2 regions of the Micromonospora sp. NPDC005203 genome follow, and region 2 is predicted to be linked to the other one. Evidence: riboswitches for the same ligand, from Rfam matches in the RefSeq annotation. Region 2 holds a riboswitch; the other holds the start of a gene.
What was found. A riboswitch is a leader RNA that binds a small molecule or an ion and turns the genes downstream of it on or off. The one in region 2 is predicted to bind thiamine pyrophosphate.
Positions count from the first base shown of each region.

Region 1: linked by a shared signal. The riboswitch ahead of ACFYPM_RS28895 (ECF transporter S component) and the one ahead of thiE (thiamine phosphate synthase) in region 2 are both predicted to bind thiamine pyrophosphate.

Region 1 is NZ_JBIAKV010000018.1:8,598-16,140, forward strand. Features, by position in the region: gene ACFYPM_RS28860 (hypothetical protein) at 1-348, shown strand, start outside; gene ACFYPM_RS28865 (hypothetical protein) at 419-586, shown strand; gene ACFYPM_RS28870 (acyl-CoA dehydrogenase family protein) at 667-2,673, opposite strand; gene ACFYPM_RS28875 (DUF6328 family protein) at 2,777-3,280, opposite strand; gene ACFYPM_RS28880 (sugar isomerase domain-containing protein) at 3,420-4,169, opposite strand; gene ACFYPM_RS28885 (aminoglycoside N(3)-acetyltransferase) at 4,166-4,972, opposite strand; gene ACFYPM_RS28890 (alpha/beta fold hydrolase) at 5,001-5,831, opposite strand; TPP riboswitch at 5,938-6,042, shown strand; gene ACFYPM_RS28895 (ECF transporter S component) at 6,118-6,705, shown strand; gene ACFYPM_RS28900 (ABC transporter ATP-binding protein) at 6,814-7,543, shown strand, end outside.
Region 2 is NZ_JBIAKV010000002.1:559,301-566,843, reverse strand. Features, by position in the region: gene thiC (phosphomethylpyrimidine synthase ThiC) at 1-963, opposite strand, end outside; gene thiD (bifunctional hydroxymethylpyrimidine kinase/phosphomethylpyrimidine kinase) at 981-1,766, opposite strand; gene ACFYPM_RS07945 (thiamine phosphate synthase) at 1,763-2,503, opposite strand; gene ACFYPM_RS07940 (thiazole synthase) at 2,644-3,423, opposite strand; gene thiS (sulfur carrier protein ThiS) at 3,420-3,620, opposite strand; gene thiO (glycine oxidase ThiO) at 3,611-4,771, opposite strand; gene thiE (thiamine phosphate synthase) at 4,765-5,391, opposite strand; TPP riboswitch at 5,386-5,495, opposite strand; gene ACFYPM_RS07920 (ThuA domain-containing protein) at 5,805-7,543, shown strand, end outside.

The sequences.
Region 1 (7,543 bases), on a different contig from region 2:
GCCCGGGGGCTCGCCGACGCCGGCCGGGACCAGCAGCAGCTGGTCGACCAGCTCGCCCTCGCCCTCACCATCGCGGTGCTGATCTTCCCGCTCGGCCTGGTGCTGTTCGGCTGGCTGCCGCTGCGGCTGCGCTGGATGCGTCGGGCCGGGTCGGCCGCGAAGCTGGCCGCCGGGCCGGCGGGCCGGGACCTGCTCGCCCTGCGTGCCTTGGCCACCCAGCCGCTGGACCGGCTGACCCAGGTCGGCCCCGACGTGGCCGAGGCGTGGCGGCGCGGCGACGACGCGACGGTCGACGCGCTGGCCGCGCTGGAGCTGCGCCACCTCGGCCTGCGCGGCCGGAGCCGCTGACGCCGACCACGGGTGCCGGCAACCACCGCGCCGTCGCGGTTCGCGTGCCGGGGACCGTTAGGGTCTTCGGGTGTTCTACTTCCTGGTCGTCATCGCTGTCCTGCTGCTCGGCTACGCCGCCGTCCTGGTCTCCTTCGTCCGCCGGGGCAAGAAGATCCCGCCCGCGGCCTACCTGGGTCTGGCGGCGCTCAACGGACTGATCCTGGCGGCGGTGCTGGCCTGGGCGATCGCCAGCTGACCCGCACCGTCACCACCGCACCGACCCGGCAGGACGCCGGGCGGCCCGGTCACCGCACGGCAGGACGCCGGGCGGCCCGGTCACGGCCTCGGCGGGATGCGGCGGCGGACGTCCTCGGCGGTGGACGGGCCGGGCGACCAGCCGGCCACCCAGGGCAGCTCGTCGGACGGGGTGAGCACGCCCTCCTCCAGGCCCGCGTAGCGGCCGGCGAGGATCCGCTTCGCGGCGGCGGTGTCGACCGAGTCGGTGTTGTCCCAGAGGGCCGAGAACAGGGCGTCCACCCGCACCCGCGCCTGCCGGCAGAACAGGTCGGCCAGCTCGATGTTTTCCGGGCGGCTGGCCCGCTCGGACTGTGCCCGGACACAGACCGCGGACATCGCGAACAACTCGGCGCCGATGTCCACCACGCGGCCGAGGAACGCCTGCTTACGTTCCATCTTTCCCTGCCAGCGGGACATCGCGTAGAACGTCGAACGGGCCAGCTTGCGCGACGACCGCTCCACCTGCCGCAGGTGCGGGGCGAGCGGCCCGAACTCGGCGTACGCCGAGGGGCTCTGCCCCCGGCCCACGGCGAGCGTGGGCAGCCACCTCGCGTAGAAGGCACCGGCTCGGGCGCCGGCGCGCGCCTTGCGGCCCAGGCCCGCGTCCGGGTCGATGATGTCGCCGGCCACCGACAGGTGGGCGTCGACCGCCTCCCGCGCGATCAGCAGGTGCATGATCTCCGTGGAGCCCTCGAAGATCCGGTTGATGCGCAGGTCGCGGAGCACCTGCTCGACGTTGGCCGGGCGTTCACCGCGGGCGGCCAGCGAGTCGGCCGTCTCGTAGCCGCGCCCGCCCCGGATCTGGACCAGTTCGTCGGCGATCTTCCAGGCCATCTCGCTGGCGTACAGCTTGACCAGCGCGGCCTCGATCCGGATGTCGTTGCGGTCGTCGTCGGCGAGCAGACAGCACAGGTCGAGCATGGTCTCCATGCCGTACGTGGTGGCGGCGATGAAGGAGAGCTTCTGGGCGACCGCTTCGTGCTCACCCACCGGACGGCCCCACTGGACCCGGTCGGCGGCCCAGCCCCGGGCCACGTTCAGCGCCCACTTGCCGGCGCCCACGCACATCGCCGGGAGCGACAGGCGGCCGGTGTTCAGCGTGGTCAGGGCGATTTTCAGCCCCTTGCCCTCGCCGCCGATCACGTTATCGGCGGGCACGAACACGTCGTGGAACCGGGTGAGGCTGTTTTCCAGGCCGCGCAGACCGATGAACTCGTTGCGCCGCTCGACGGTGATGCCGGTGCTGTCCCCGTCCACCACGAACGCGGTGATCCCACCCCGCCGCCCCTCGGTGGCCGGCACCCGGGCCATCACCACCAGCAGGGTGGCCACGATGCCGTTGGTGGCCCAGAGCTTCACCCCGTTGAGCCGGTAGCCGGTGCCGTCCTCGGTCGGCTCGGCGACGGTGGCCAGCCGGGCCGGGTCGGAGCCGACGTCCGGTTCGGTGAGCAGGAACGCGGACACCTCGCCGGCGGCGAGCCGGGGCAGGAAGCGCTGCTTCTGCTCGGCGGTGCCGAACATCTTCAGCGGCTGCGGCACTCCGATCGACTGGTGTGCGGAGAGCAGCGCGCCGATGGCCGGGCTGACCGAGCCGGCCAGCATCAGCGCCCGGCAGTAGTGCAGGTTGCTCAGCCCGAGCCCGCCGTACTTCCGGTCGATCTTCATGCCGAACGCGCCGAGGTCGGCCAGGCCGTGGAAGACCGAGTCCGGAATGGACGCGTCGCGGTCGATGGCCGCCCCGTCCACCTCGGTGCTCAGGAAGGCGCGCAACCGTCCGAGGAACTCCTCGGCACGGGCCACGTCGTCCGGGTCGGACCGGGGCCATGGGTCGATCAGGTCGAGCCGGAAGCGGCCGAGGAACAATTCCTTGCCGAAGCTGGGCCGGTCCCAGGAGGACTCGCGAGCGGCCTCGGCGACCCGCCGGGCCTCCTTCTCCGAGACCTGCCCGGCCTCGGCGGGCAGCGGTGCGGCGGCTCCGGCGGTCTGCGGGGTGGTGTCGGAATCGGGGCCGTCCGCTGCTGGTCGACCGTCCTGTGTCGTGGTCACGGCTGCCCCCTCGAACCTCGGTGCGGCTGCTCGACGCGTGCGACTACCGTCACGTTACCCCCGGGTGTTACCCAGGGGTAGCGCTCGGTGGAGAACTGTCAGATCAGCGGCCGACGACCTCGTCCGGGTCGTCGTCCTCGTCGTCGATGTCGTCCTCACCCCAGCTGCGGCGGGCGAACGGCAGGGCGGCCCAGAACGTCAGGAACCAGAGCCCGGTCAGCGCGCTGAGCACGAAGGCGATCGGCCGGTCGAGCACGAAGTCGGTGATCAGTAGCACCGCGCTGACCATCGCGATCAGCATGAAGGCGAGACCGCCGGTGGCCATCCGGTGCGCGAAGCGCACCAACTCCGGCTTGCGCCCCTGCCGGAACAAGGCCCGGTGGAACGCCACCGGCGAGATGATCATCGCGGTCGCGGCGGCCGCGGCGAGCAGCGCGACGATGTAGACGTCCCGCTGGAATTCCGTGGTCTCGGTGAACCCGTTGCTGAACGGCAGGGTGAGCAGGAAGGCGAAGAGGATCTGCACGCCCGTCTGTGCGACCCGCAACTCCTGCAACAGGTCGGCGAAATTCCGCTGCCAACGCTGCTTCTCGGTCTCCTTGGACACGCGCTACCTCCGCTGCGACGCTACTGCCGGCGGTCCCGGCCGTCGGCAGCAACGCCAATGCCCCACCCTGGTGAGCGCGAAACAGCTTCACGACATTCGCTGTTCACCTTCTGGACGCACGTCGGCTATCAGTACGGCCTCAGGACCCGCGTCGGATCCGACCGGCGTACCGGGCCTCCAGCTCGGCGTTGTGCGCGTCGCCGTCCGGGATGTTCGCCGACAGGTAGACCGGCGGCCGCTCCCCCGCTGCCAGCAGCCGGGCCACCACCTCCACGGTCACCTGCTGGGCGAGCAGCGCCGCGGTGATCGAGGAGACCGCGCCGACCGCGCCGCCGCCGGGCAGCGGCAGCGTCGCGTCACCGTACGGAGCGCCGTTGTCGAGCACGACGTCGGCGAGGTCGCCCAGCTTGCGCCCGGACGGGTGACGGGAGGTCATCCGGCCCGAGTGCAGCGCGGAGGTGATCGCCACCAGGCCGTGACCGCGTTCCTTGACGAGCGTGGCGAACTCCACCATCGCGCCGTTGACCCCGGAGTTCGAGGCGAGCACGAAGACGTCGGTGGGCCGTACCGGCGCCAACTCGTAGAGCCGGTGCGCGACCGCCGGGTCCCGTTCCAGCAGCGGGCCGAGCCGCTCCGCCGGTTCACCGCCGAGCAGCACCAGGTCGCGCAGCGCGATCCGGTTGGTCGGCACCAGACCGCCGGCCCGGCCGGCGATCTCCATGGCGAGAGCCTCGGAGTGCCCGGTGCCGAACGCGTGCACCACCCCGTCGGCGCGGACGGCGTCGGCGATCAGGTCGGCGGCCCGCCCCACCGCCTCCCGCTGGCTGGCGGCCACCCGGCCGATCGTCTCGGTCACCACGGCCAGGTAGGCCTCGGCACTCACCGTCATGCGTCCTCCGTCGTCCGGTGTCGGTCCAGCCAGCGCACCGCGAAGTCGACAGCCGCTCGCTGACTCATCAACCTGCCGGTCCCGGTGCCGACCGGTCCGGTGCGAACCGTCCCGGTGGCCTCCAGGTCCGTGCCCAGCGCGTCGAAGTCGTCCGCGTCGAGCCGTACGTCCTGCCACCACATCCACTCCCGACCACCGTCGCCGGTCCGCACCGCGGCGCCGACCCGCTCGCGGGGCGAACCGGGGCGGCGGTACTCGGCCAGGTGCAGCGAGGTGCTCACGGAGTGGTCCACGCCGAGCAGCAGGATTTCGGCATCCAGGTCGTAGAGCCGGGCGAGGGGAGAACCCTCGCCGAGCATGTCGGCCAGGCCGTGCCCGGCCACCACCTGCTCGGCGGCCGGCCCGAGCGCGACGAACGACACGTGCGGATGTGAGCTGCGCAGGGCGCCGGGCCAGCCGCGAACCGTCTCGGCGAGCACGCCCATGAACCGGCTCGGCGTAACCGCCGGGTCAAAGCCCGGCATCTCGGCGCGGATCAGCGGCCACCAGTCCGCCGGCACCGGTGGGTTGCGCCACCCCGCGGGGTCACTGTTGTCCGGCGTGTGGGTGGGCACCACGATCGTGCCGTCCGGGCCGAGCGCGTCGCGCAGGGCGAGCACCACCGCGTGCGGGCCGCCGCTGACGAACCCCAGCGGACGTAGCGCGGCGTGCACCAGCAGCGTCGCCCCGGGGCGTACGCCCAGCAGGCGCAGTTGCGCGGCGATCGAGCGTCGGGTGCCCGGCCCGCTGGCGTTCGTGGTCACGGCGCCCCTTTCTGGCTGGCCCACAGGCTCAGGCCGTTCCGCCGGCCCGAGCCAGGATCACCTCGGCGAGCGGACCCGGCGCCGTGTCCGGAATCCAGTGACTCACACCTGGCAACCGCACGAAGCGGTAGGTCCCGGTGACGTTCGCGGCGCACGCCTCGGCGGCGGTGTGGCCGATGGCGACGTCCCGGTCACTCCAGACGTAGGTGGTGGGCACCGCGACCGGGCCCACACCGGCCAGGTCGGCGCGGGACATCGCCCGGTACCAGTTCAGCGCGGCGGTCAGCGCCCCCGGCTCGCGCATCGGGGCAACGTAGCGGTCCACCCGGGGCGCGTCACCCACCCCGCCGAGCATCTTGCGCAGCGCGGTCGCGTGCCACGCCAGCAGCACCCGTTCCGCCGTGCCCGGCTTGCGGAACAACGTGATGTACGACGAGCGGGCCTTCTGCTGGCCGTCGTTGCTCAGGGCGTACGCCATGGCGGCCGGATGCGGCACGGACACCGCGGTCAGTGTGCGGACCCGGTCAGGATGCCCGGCGGCGACCGCCCAGGCCACGATCGCGCCCCAGTCGTGGCCGACCAGGTGCACCGCGTCCAGCCCCAGGGCGTCGAGCACCGCCACCACGTCGGCGACGAGTTCGGGGATCCGGTAGTCGGCCACCGCCGTCGGCCGCGCACCGGGCGAGTAACCGCGCTGGTCCAGCGCGTACGTGCGCAGCCCGGCCGCGTGCAGCGCGGGCACCACGTCGTCCCACTCGCCGCTGTGCTGGGGGAAGCCGTGCAGCAGCAGGACGGGTACGCCGTCCGACGGACCGCCGGCGGTTACCTCGAACGTGAGACCTCGCGCGTCGACCCGCATGATCGTCAGCCTACCCAGCCGCGGTACGGCCGGCTGGACGCCGAGGGGGGCGGATGCCCTGCTGGGCCGGCACCCCTGGTCAGTGTTAGCGTCGACGAGACAACTTCACATCCGACAGGGGAGCGCACAGCGCTGAGAGTGCGGGCATGCCCGCAGACCCTCGAACCTGATCTGGGTAATGCCAGCGCAGGGAGTTCGGTCGACCTCCAGCCGCGCCGCCGTCCGGTGCCACCGGACGCGGCGTGCGTCTTCTCCTGGTTCGATTTACTGAACTGGGAGCACCAGCATGGACAACACCACCAACCGTTGGCGGACCATCGACATCGTGGTCGCCTCGGTGATCGCGGTCACCTTCGGCGTCATCTTCTGGGCCTGGGGCCTGGTCTGGAGCGCCACCGAGGGTGCGTTCGCATTCTTCCCGCCGGCGCAGACGCTGCTCTACGGCGTGTGGCTGATGCCGGCCGTGATCGGCGGCCTGGTCATCCGCAAGCCCGGCGCCGCGCTCTACTGCGAGACGGTGGCCGCGGTCCTGTCCGCGCTGCTGGGCAGTCAGTGGGCCGGCACGGTGATCCCGCAGGGCATCGTGCAGGGCATCGGCGCCGAGCTGGCGTTCGCCGCCTTCCGGTACCGGTCGTTCCGGCTGCCGACCGCGATGCTGGCCGGCGCGCTGACCGGCCTCAGCGCCGCGCTGTTCGACTTCTTCGTCTGGAACGACGCCTACGCGCTTGTCGACTACCGCATCCCGTACGCGCTGCTCACCATCGTCAGCGCCACCGTGATCGCTGGCGCTGGCGGCTGGCTGCTGACGAAGGCCCTGGCCAACACCGGCGTCCTGGACCGTTTCCCGGCGGGCCGAAACCGAGCCCTGATCTGACCCCGTCCCGTTGATCAAGAAGTTTGCGTCAACGGGGCTCGATTTTCTGACGCAAACCTCTTGATCAACAGGCGGAGGGCGGCCCGGGGCCGGAGGGGGTGGGGTTGGGTGGGCGGGGTACTGCTGCGGGGGTTCGGGTGGCGGCACGCTGGGCGGCGCGCCTGGGCTCTGCGCGGGGTTGATCTGCGGGTCGAGGCCGGGGAGCGGGTTCTGCTGCTCGGGCCCTCCGGGGCCGGTAAGAGCACCCTGCTCAGCGCGTTGGCGGGGCTGCTGCCGGAGGACTCCGGCGAGCAGGAGGGCACCGTCGAGATCGACGGGCTCGACCCGCGCAAGGGGCGGGAACGCGTCGGCATCGTCTTCCAGGACCCGGAAACCCAACTGGTGATGGCGCGCTGCGGCGACGACGTCGCGTTCGGGCTGGAGAACCGCGGGGTACCGACCGACGAGATCTGGCCCCGGGTGGACGAGGCGCTGCACCGCGTCGGCTTTCCGTACCCCCGGGACCGCCCCACCGCCGCGCTCTCCGGCGGCGAGCAGCAACGCCTCGCCCTGGCCGGCGCGCTGGCGCTGCGTCCCGAGCTGCTGCTGCTCGACGAGCCGACCGCCAACCTCGATCCGGCCGGGGCCGACCTGGTCCGCCAGGCGGTGGCCGGCGCGCTGCACGCCGACACCACGCTGATCCTGGTCGAGCACCGGGTCGCCGAGGCGCTGCCGCTCGTCGACCGGGTGGTCGTCCTGGAGCCAGGCGGCGGGGTCCGCGCGGACGGCACCCCCGAGGCCGTCTTCGCCGCCCACGGCGCCGCCCTGGCGGCCGAGGGGGTCTGGGTGCCCGGTCACC
Region 2 (7,543 bases):
GGTGCGCAGCTCGGCGAACTGCGCCGCGTCGTTGGCGTCGGCGATCGAACCGGGACGCAGCCCGTCGCCGAGGGAGAACGTCACGTCGTAGCGGGCGAGCAGCGCGGACAGCTCCGCGAAGTTGGTGTAGAGGAAGTTCTCCTCGTGGTGCGCCAGGCACCACGCCGCCATGATCGAGCCGCCCCGGGAGACGATCCCGGTGACCCGCTCCACGGCCAGCGGCACGTACGGCAGCAGCACCCCGGCGTGCACAGTCATGTAGTCCACGCCCTGCTCGGCCTGCTCGATCACGGTTTCCCGGAACACCTCCCAGCTCAACTTCACCGGGTCGCCGCCGACCTTCTCCAACGCCTGGTAGATCGGCACCGTCCCGATCGGCACCGGCGAGTTGCGCACGATCGCCTCGCGGGTCTCGTGGATCCGCTTCCCGGTGGACAGGTCCATCACGGTGTCCGCGCCCCACCGCGTGGCCCAGGTGAGCTTCTCCACCTCCTCGGCGACCGACGAGCTGACCGCCGAGGTGCCGATGTTGGCGTTGACCTTGACCAGGAATGCCTTGCCGATGATCGCCGGCTCGCACTCCGGGTGGTTCACGTTGAGGGGCAGCACCGCCCGGCCGGCGGCGATCTCGGCCCGGACCAGTTCCGGATCGACGTTCTCCCGGATCGCCACGAACTCCATCTCCGGCGTCACCACACCGGCCCGCGCGTACGCGAGCTGGGTGGGACGGCGACCCTCCGCTCCGGCGAGCGGCGTACCCGCGCCCCGCACCGGCGCCACGTCACCCCGCTCGGCGATCCACGGGCCGCGCAACGCGGGCAACCCCACCTCCGGGTCCGACCCGGGACCGGACGTGTCGTAGAGCCGCACCGGCGGAAGATCCCCGGTCAGCCCCACCTCCGCGAACGGCACCCGGACATCCGGCCGTGAACCCTCGACGTACACCTTGCCTCGTGCCTGCATGACAGCCTCCCTGGTGATCAAGCGGACCAGCCGAAGTGGTCCAGCGGTCCACGCCCCGCGCCCAGCTCCCAAGCCCGTGCGCCGGTCAGCGCACGGAGCACGTACTTTTTCGCGGCCTCCACCGCCGCCGGCACCGGATCGCCCAGCGCGAGCCGCACCGCGATCGCCGCCGAGAACGAACACCCGGTGCCGTGGGTGTGCCGGGTGTCCACCCGGGGGGCGCGCAGCAGCGTCGTCACGCCGCCGCCGTGCAGCACGTCGACCGCCTCGCCGTCGTCCAGGTCACCGCCGGTGACCACGACGTACTCCGGGCCGCCGGCCACCAGAGCCTCGGCGGCCACGACCATCCCGGCCACGTCGTCCACCGGGCGTCCGGTGATGGCCGCGGCCTCCGCGCAGTTCGGCGTCGCCACCCTGGCGTACGGCAGCAGCCGCTCCACCGCACCCACCACACCGAGCCGGTGTCCACTGGTGGCGACCAGCACCGGATCGACGACGAGCTGAGGCAGCCGACCGTCCCGGGCAGCCTCGGCCACCGCGTCGGCGACCGCCGGGGTGCCGAGCATCCCCGTCTTGACCGCGCGCACGGTGAAATCCGTGAGTACGCTCTCCAGTTGCTCGACGACCGTGCGCGGCGGCAGCGGCAGCACGGCGTCGACACCCCTGGTGTTCTGCGCGGTGACCGCGGTGAGGACGCTCGTGCCGTACGCGCCCAGCGCCGCGAAGACCTTGAGGTCGGCCTGAATGCCCGCGCCGCCGCCGGAGTCTGAGCCGGCAATGGTGAGGAGTGTGCTCGGCGTCATTCTTCCTCTTCTTTGGTTGCGGTTTGGGGCTGCGGCCGACCGTGCCCACTCCGGGCGGTCAGGCTTGATCCCTGCGTGGGCACGGTCGGCCGCAGCCCCGCGCATGGGGACCTGGCCGACTCCGCGCCGGGTTTTGCGAGCTTGGGGGTGACCGCCTCGACATAGGCGCTGGTCAGGGCGGCGGCTGTCTCGGCGGGGTCTTGTGCTCGCATGATCGCGCCTAGCACCGCCACCCCGGCGGCTCCGGCCTCGACGCAGGCGGTTACCTGTTCTGGGGTTTCCACCCCGCCCAGGGCCAGCAGCGGCACGGAGCTTGACTCGACCAGCCTCCGTAGGCCGTCCGCACCCAGGGGTGGGCCGTAACCCGGTTTCGTCGGGGTGGGCCAGACCGGGGAGACGGTGGCGTAGTGCTCGGTGGTCAGGCGGTCCAGCTCGATCTCGTCGTGGCAGGAGCGGCCGACCAGGCGGTGGGTTGGCGGCGGGTACGGGCCGGCGGCGGGCAGGTGGACGGCGTCGCCGCCGAGCGGGTCGGGGCCGGCCACGACGAGGCTCCCGCCGACGTCGGCCAGGATCGCGCGCAGGCCGGCGGCGAGGGCGGCGCGCTCGACGCGGGGCAGGTCCTTCTCCCGCAGCACCACCCAACGCACTCCCCCGGCCAGCGCACCCGCGACAGCCCTCTCAAGCCCACCGAAGGCGACCAGCCGGCGATCGGTAAGCACGACAACCCCCGACGGCACCGGCCCGAACGAGATCCTGGAAGCATCGGGCCCCTCCAGGGGCAGTTTGCTTCCAAGATTCGCGGGCAGGTGGGGGGCCGGCGAGTGGGAGGCGGGCAGGGGGGAGGCGGGCGGCAGCCCTGCCGGCGGCGGCGGGGCGGTCACAGGTCGGGTCTTCCCTCGTCGGGGGTGGACGCGAGCGCGTGGAAGCGGCGCTCGATCCGGCCGGCGCCGGCCGCGAGCCGGCCCGCCTCGACCGCGTACCGCATCGCGGTGGCCATCGCCACCGGGTCCGCGGCCCGGGTCACCGCGCTGGCCAGCAGCACCCCGTCGCAGCCCAACTCCATGGCCAGGGCCGCGTCGGACGCGGTGCCGATGCCGGCGTCGAGGATCACCGGCACGTCGACACCCTGCCGGATGAGCCGGATGTGGTGCGGGTTGCCGATGCCGAGCCCCGAACCGATCGGGGAGCCGGCCGGCATCACCGCGGCGCAGCCCACGTCGGCGAGACGGCGGGCGAGCACCGGGTCGTCGCTCGTGTACGGCAGCACGGTGAAGCCGTCGGCGACCAGTTCCTCGGCGGCGCGGAGCAGTTCCACCCCGTCGGGCAGCAGCGTCCGCTCGTCGCCGATCACCTCCAGCTTCACCCAGTCGGTGTCGAACGCGTCCCGGGCCAGCCGGGCCACCTTCACCGCCTCGGTCGCCGTGTAACAGCCGGCGGTGTTGGGCAGCAGCCGTACCCCGCAGCGGTCCAGCAGGTCCAGCAGCCCGCCAGCGGTGCCCGGGGCGGTGTCCACCCGGCGCAGGGCCAGGGTGACCAGCTCGGTGCCGGACGCCCGGATGGCCTGCTCCAGCACGTGCAGGTTGGCGGCTCCACCGGTGCCGAGGATCAGCCGTGAGGTGAACGTCTCCCCACCCAGCTCGAACGACACGCCCGTCACCCGCCCTGCGCCGCGGTGAGCACCTCGACGCGGTCGCCGTCGCGCAGCGCCGTGGTCGCCCAGCCCGCCCGGGGCACCACCTCGCCGTTCACCGCGACGGCCACCCCCCGGGGTTGTGGGGCGACGACACCGACCAGGTCGGCCACGGACATCTCAGCCGGGACGCTTCGTCCGGCCCCGTTCACCGTCAACTCCACAGGTCCCCCTTCATCGTCGGTTCGGGTCCGCCGTCGGCCGCCGCGCCGGCGAACCGGTCCGGCCGGAAGGGCGCGAGCAGCGGATCGGGTACGCCGGTGAGCGCCAGGTCCGCGATCAGGTCGGCGGTGATCGGGGTGAGCACGATGCCGTGCCGGTGGTGACCGGTGGCGGCCAGCACGTCCGGCCGGCCGGGCAGGGGCCCGAGGATCGGCGCGTTGTCCGGGGTTCCTGGGCGCAGCCCGGCGACCGCCTCGACCAGGTCGTACTCGGCCAGTTCGGGCAGCAGGTCCACCCCGGCGCGGAGCAGCCGCTGCACGGCGCCGGCGGTGACCGTGGTGTCCGACCGTTCCTCGACCGTCGCACCGAGCACGACCTCACCGTCGGCGCGGGGCACCAGATAGACGTGCTCGCCGTCGGCGTACCCCCGGATCACGTGCCGGAAGCCCGGCGCGACGCCGCCGGGCGCGCGGAGCCGGAGGATCTGACCCTTCACCTGCCGCACGGGCAGGCCGGTGAGTGCCGCGGACCCGCAGCCGGCGGCGACAACCGCGACGCGTGCCTCCACGTCGGACAGGTGTCGAACGCCGTGCGGCACCAGCACCGCGCCGGCCCGCTGCGCGGCCGTGCGCAGCGCCGGCACCAGCAGCCGGGGGTCGACCTGGTGGTCGGTGGGCGCGAGCGCGCCGCCGCGCACCCGCGGGGCGAGCGCCGGCTCGCGGTCGCGCAGCTCGCTGGGGCGCAGTGGGGTCACCGGCAGGCCCAACCCCTGCTGGTACGCCCAGAGCCGGCGCGCCTCGGCCAGGTCGTCGCCGGTCAACCCGACCAGCAGGGTGCCCTCGGTGCGGTAGCCGATGTCGGCGCCTGTCGCTTCGGCCAACTCCTCGGTGAAGGTGGGCCAGCGGGCGGCGGACGCCAGCAGCAGCTCGGTCAGTTGCCGCTCACCGAAGTACGCCTCGGCGACCGGGGCGAGCATGCCGGCGGCCACCGCCGACGCCCCCGAGCCGGGTGCCGGATCGTGCACCGCCACCCGCAGCCCCCGGGCGGCGCAGCGCCAGGCGATCGCCAGCCCGATCGGCCCGGCCCCGACCACCGCCACGTCCGGCCGGGTCCGATCGATCGACGGCGCCGACGGGAACCGGCCGGTCAGCACGTCAGGGCCTCGATCAGCGTGGCGGTCGCCCGCGCCGGGTCGGCGGCGGCGGACACCGCACCGACCACGGCCACCCCGTACGCTCCGGCGGCCCGCAGCTCCGGCACCCGGGCGGCGGTCACGCCACCGATCGCGATGACCGGCACATCGACGGCGTCGGCCACAGCGCGGATCCCGGCCGGCCCGATCGGGTCCGGCAGGCCGGACTTGGTGCTGGTGGGGTGGCACGGGCCGACACCCAGGTAGGTGGCACCCGCCGCGACGGCCCCGGTTGCCGTCTCCGGCGCGCGGGCGGTGGCTCCCAGCACAGCGGTGGGGCCGAGCACCCGCCGGGCGGCGGCCACCGGGAGGTCGTCCGCTCCGATGTGTCCGCCGGCCGCGCCCACCGCCAGCGCCACGTGCAGCCGGTCGTTGACCAGGCAGATCGCCTCGTACGACAGGCAGAGCGCCAAGACCCGCCGGGCCAACTCGTACGCCTCGCGGTCGGTGGCGGAGTCCTCGACCCGGACCTGCACGACCAGGTCGGCGCGGGCCACCGTGAGGGCGGCCCGGACCACGGTGAGCGGGTCCCGGCCGGGTCGGGTGTCGGTGATCAGATGCAGTCGCCCCAGGGACGGCACGGCAACTCTCCTCCCTGCGCCGGCATTATCCGGATCAGGTTCGACGGTCGGGGGCTGTCAGCCCCCCTCTCAGCCCGGTACACCGGGCTCCCGTGGGTTACTTGCGTGTCACCGTACGACAGATCCGTCGGTCTGCCAAGGCGAGGTTCGGCGGCGGCCGGCGGGCGGAACGCACCAAATCGAGCTAGATCTGTGTGGCGGTTCGTGCGGTCCTGTTCGGAATGTCGCCTGCCGTTGCAGAACCGTTACCCGCCGGCATCTTGCCGGACATCGAGCCAGTCGAATTAATTTGTTTAGCGATTCGACAAAATGTCGGTGGGAGCACCTTGGCACGGTGTGACCACCACTCCATCAGGGACGGCCTTCGGCGTGCCGACTCCCGCGATCTCCGTCACTACGACACAGGAGGCGGCGTGTCCCGTTCTCGTCGTGCCCGCGTACCAATCACCGCAACCCTCATCTCTCTTGCCCTCGCCTCGACGAGCCTGTTCGGCACGCCCGCGCAGGCCGCGCCGGCCGCCGCGCAGGTCCCCCCACGGGAGGCAGCAGCCGGAAACCCGGTCACCCAGGTGGCGCCGAAGGCGCCCCAGAAGGCCGCCGACGATCCCTTCTCGGTCCTGGTCTTCTCCAAGACCGCCGGCTTCCGGCACGACTCCATCCCCACCGGTGTCGCCGCCATCCAACAGCTCGGCGCCACCAACGGCTTCACCGTGGACGCCTCCGAGGACGGCGCCGCGTTCAGCGACGCCAACCTCGCGAAGTACAAGGCCGTGATCTGGCTCTCCACCACCGGTGACGTCCTCAACGCCGAGCAGCAGGCGGCGTTCGAGCGCTACGTGAAGGCCGGCGGCGGCTACGTCGGCATCCACGCCGCCTCGGACACCGAGTACAGCTGGGCCTGGTACGGCGACCTGGTCGGCGCGTACTTCGCCAACCACCCGCAGAACCAGCAGGCCACGGTGAAGGTGGAGGACCACGCCCACCCGTCCACGGCCGAACTGCCGGACCGCTGGTCCCGGTTCGACGAGTGGTACAACTTCCAGACCAACCCGCGGCCGGACGTGCACGTGCTGGCCAGCCTGGACGAGAAGAGCTACACCCCGGGCGCGGGCGCGATGGGCGCCGACCACCCGACCTCCTGGTGTCAGGACTTCGACGGCGGTCGCTCCTGGTACACCGGTGCCGGGCACACCCGGGAGTCGTACGCCGAGCCCGAGTTCCTGTCCCACCTGCTCGGCGGCATCCGGACCGCGGCAGGTGTCGCGGACGCCGACTGCGGTGCCACGAAGACCTCGAACTTCGAGAAGATCGCCCTGGACAGCAACACCAGCAACCCGATGGAGCTGGACATCGCGCCCGACGGGCGGGTCTTCTACATCGAGCGCGACGGCCGGGTGCAGATCATCAAGCCGGACACCGGCAACACCGTCACCGCCGTCGACCTGGACGTCTTCACCGGCAACGAGGACGGCCTGATCGGCATCCGGCTCGACCCGGACTTCGCCACCAACAAGTGGGTGTATCTCTACTACGCCCCGAACGACAACGTCACCCGCAACCTGCTGTCCCGGTTCACAGTGACCGGCGACACCATCGACCTGGCGAGCGAGAAGCAGGTGCTGCGGGTCGACACGCAGCGCAACACCTGCTGCCACGCGGGCGGCAGCATGACCTTCGACAGCGCCGGCAACCTCTACCTGGCCACCGGTGACAACACCAACCCGTTCGAGTCGAACGCGTACTCGCCGCTCGACGAGCGACCGGGCCGCCAGGACTACGACTCGCAGCGCACGTCGGCGAACACCAACGACCTGCGCGGCAAGGTGATCCGGATCCACCCCGAGGACGGCGGGACGTACACCGTTCCGACGGGCAACCTCTTCGCACCGGGCACTGAGAAGACCCGTCCCGAGATCTACGCGATGGGCTTCCGCAACCCGTTCCGGATCGGCACCGACCCGAAGACCGACACGCTCTACGTCGGCGACTACGGGCCGGACGCCAACGCGAACAACCCGGACCGAGGCCCCCGCGGTCTGGTCGAGTGGAACATCGTGACCCCCGGCAACTACGGCTGGCCGTACTGCACCGGGACGAACGAGGCCTACAACGACTACACGTTCCCGTCCGGTCCGAGCGGCGCGAAGTTCGA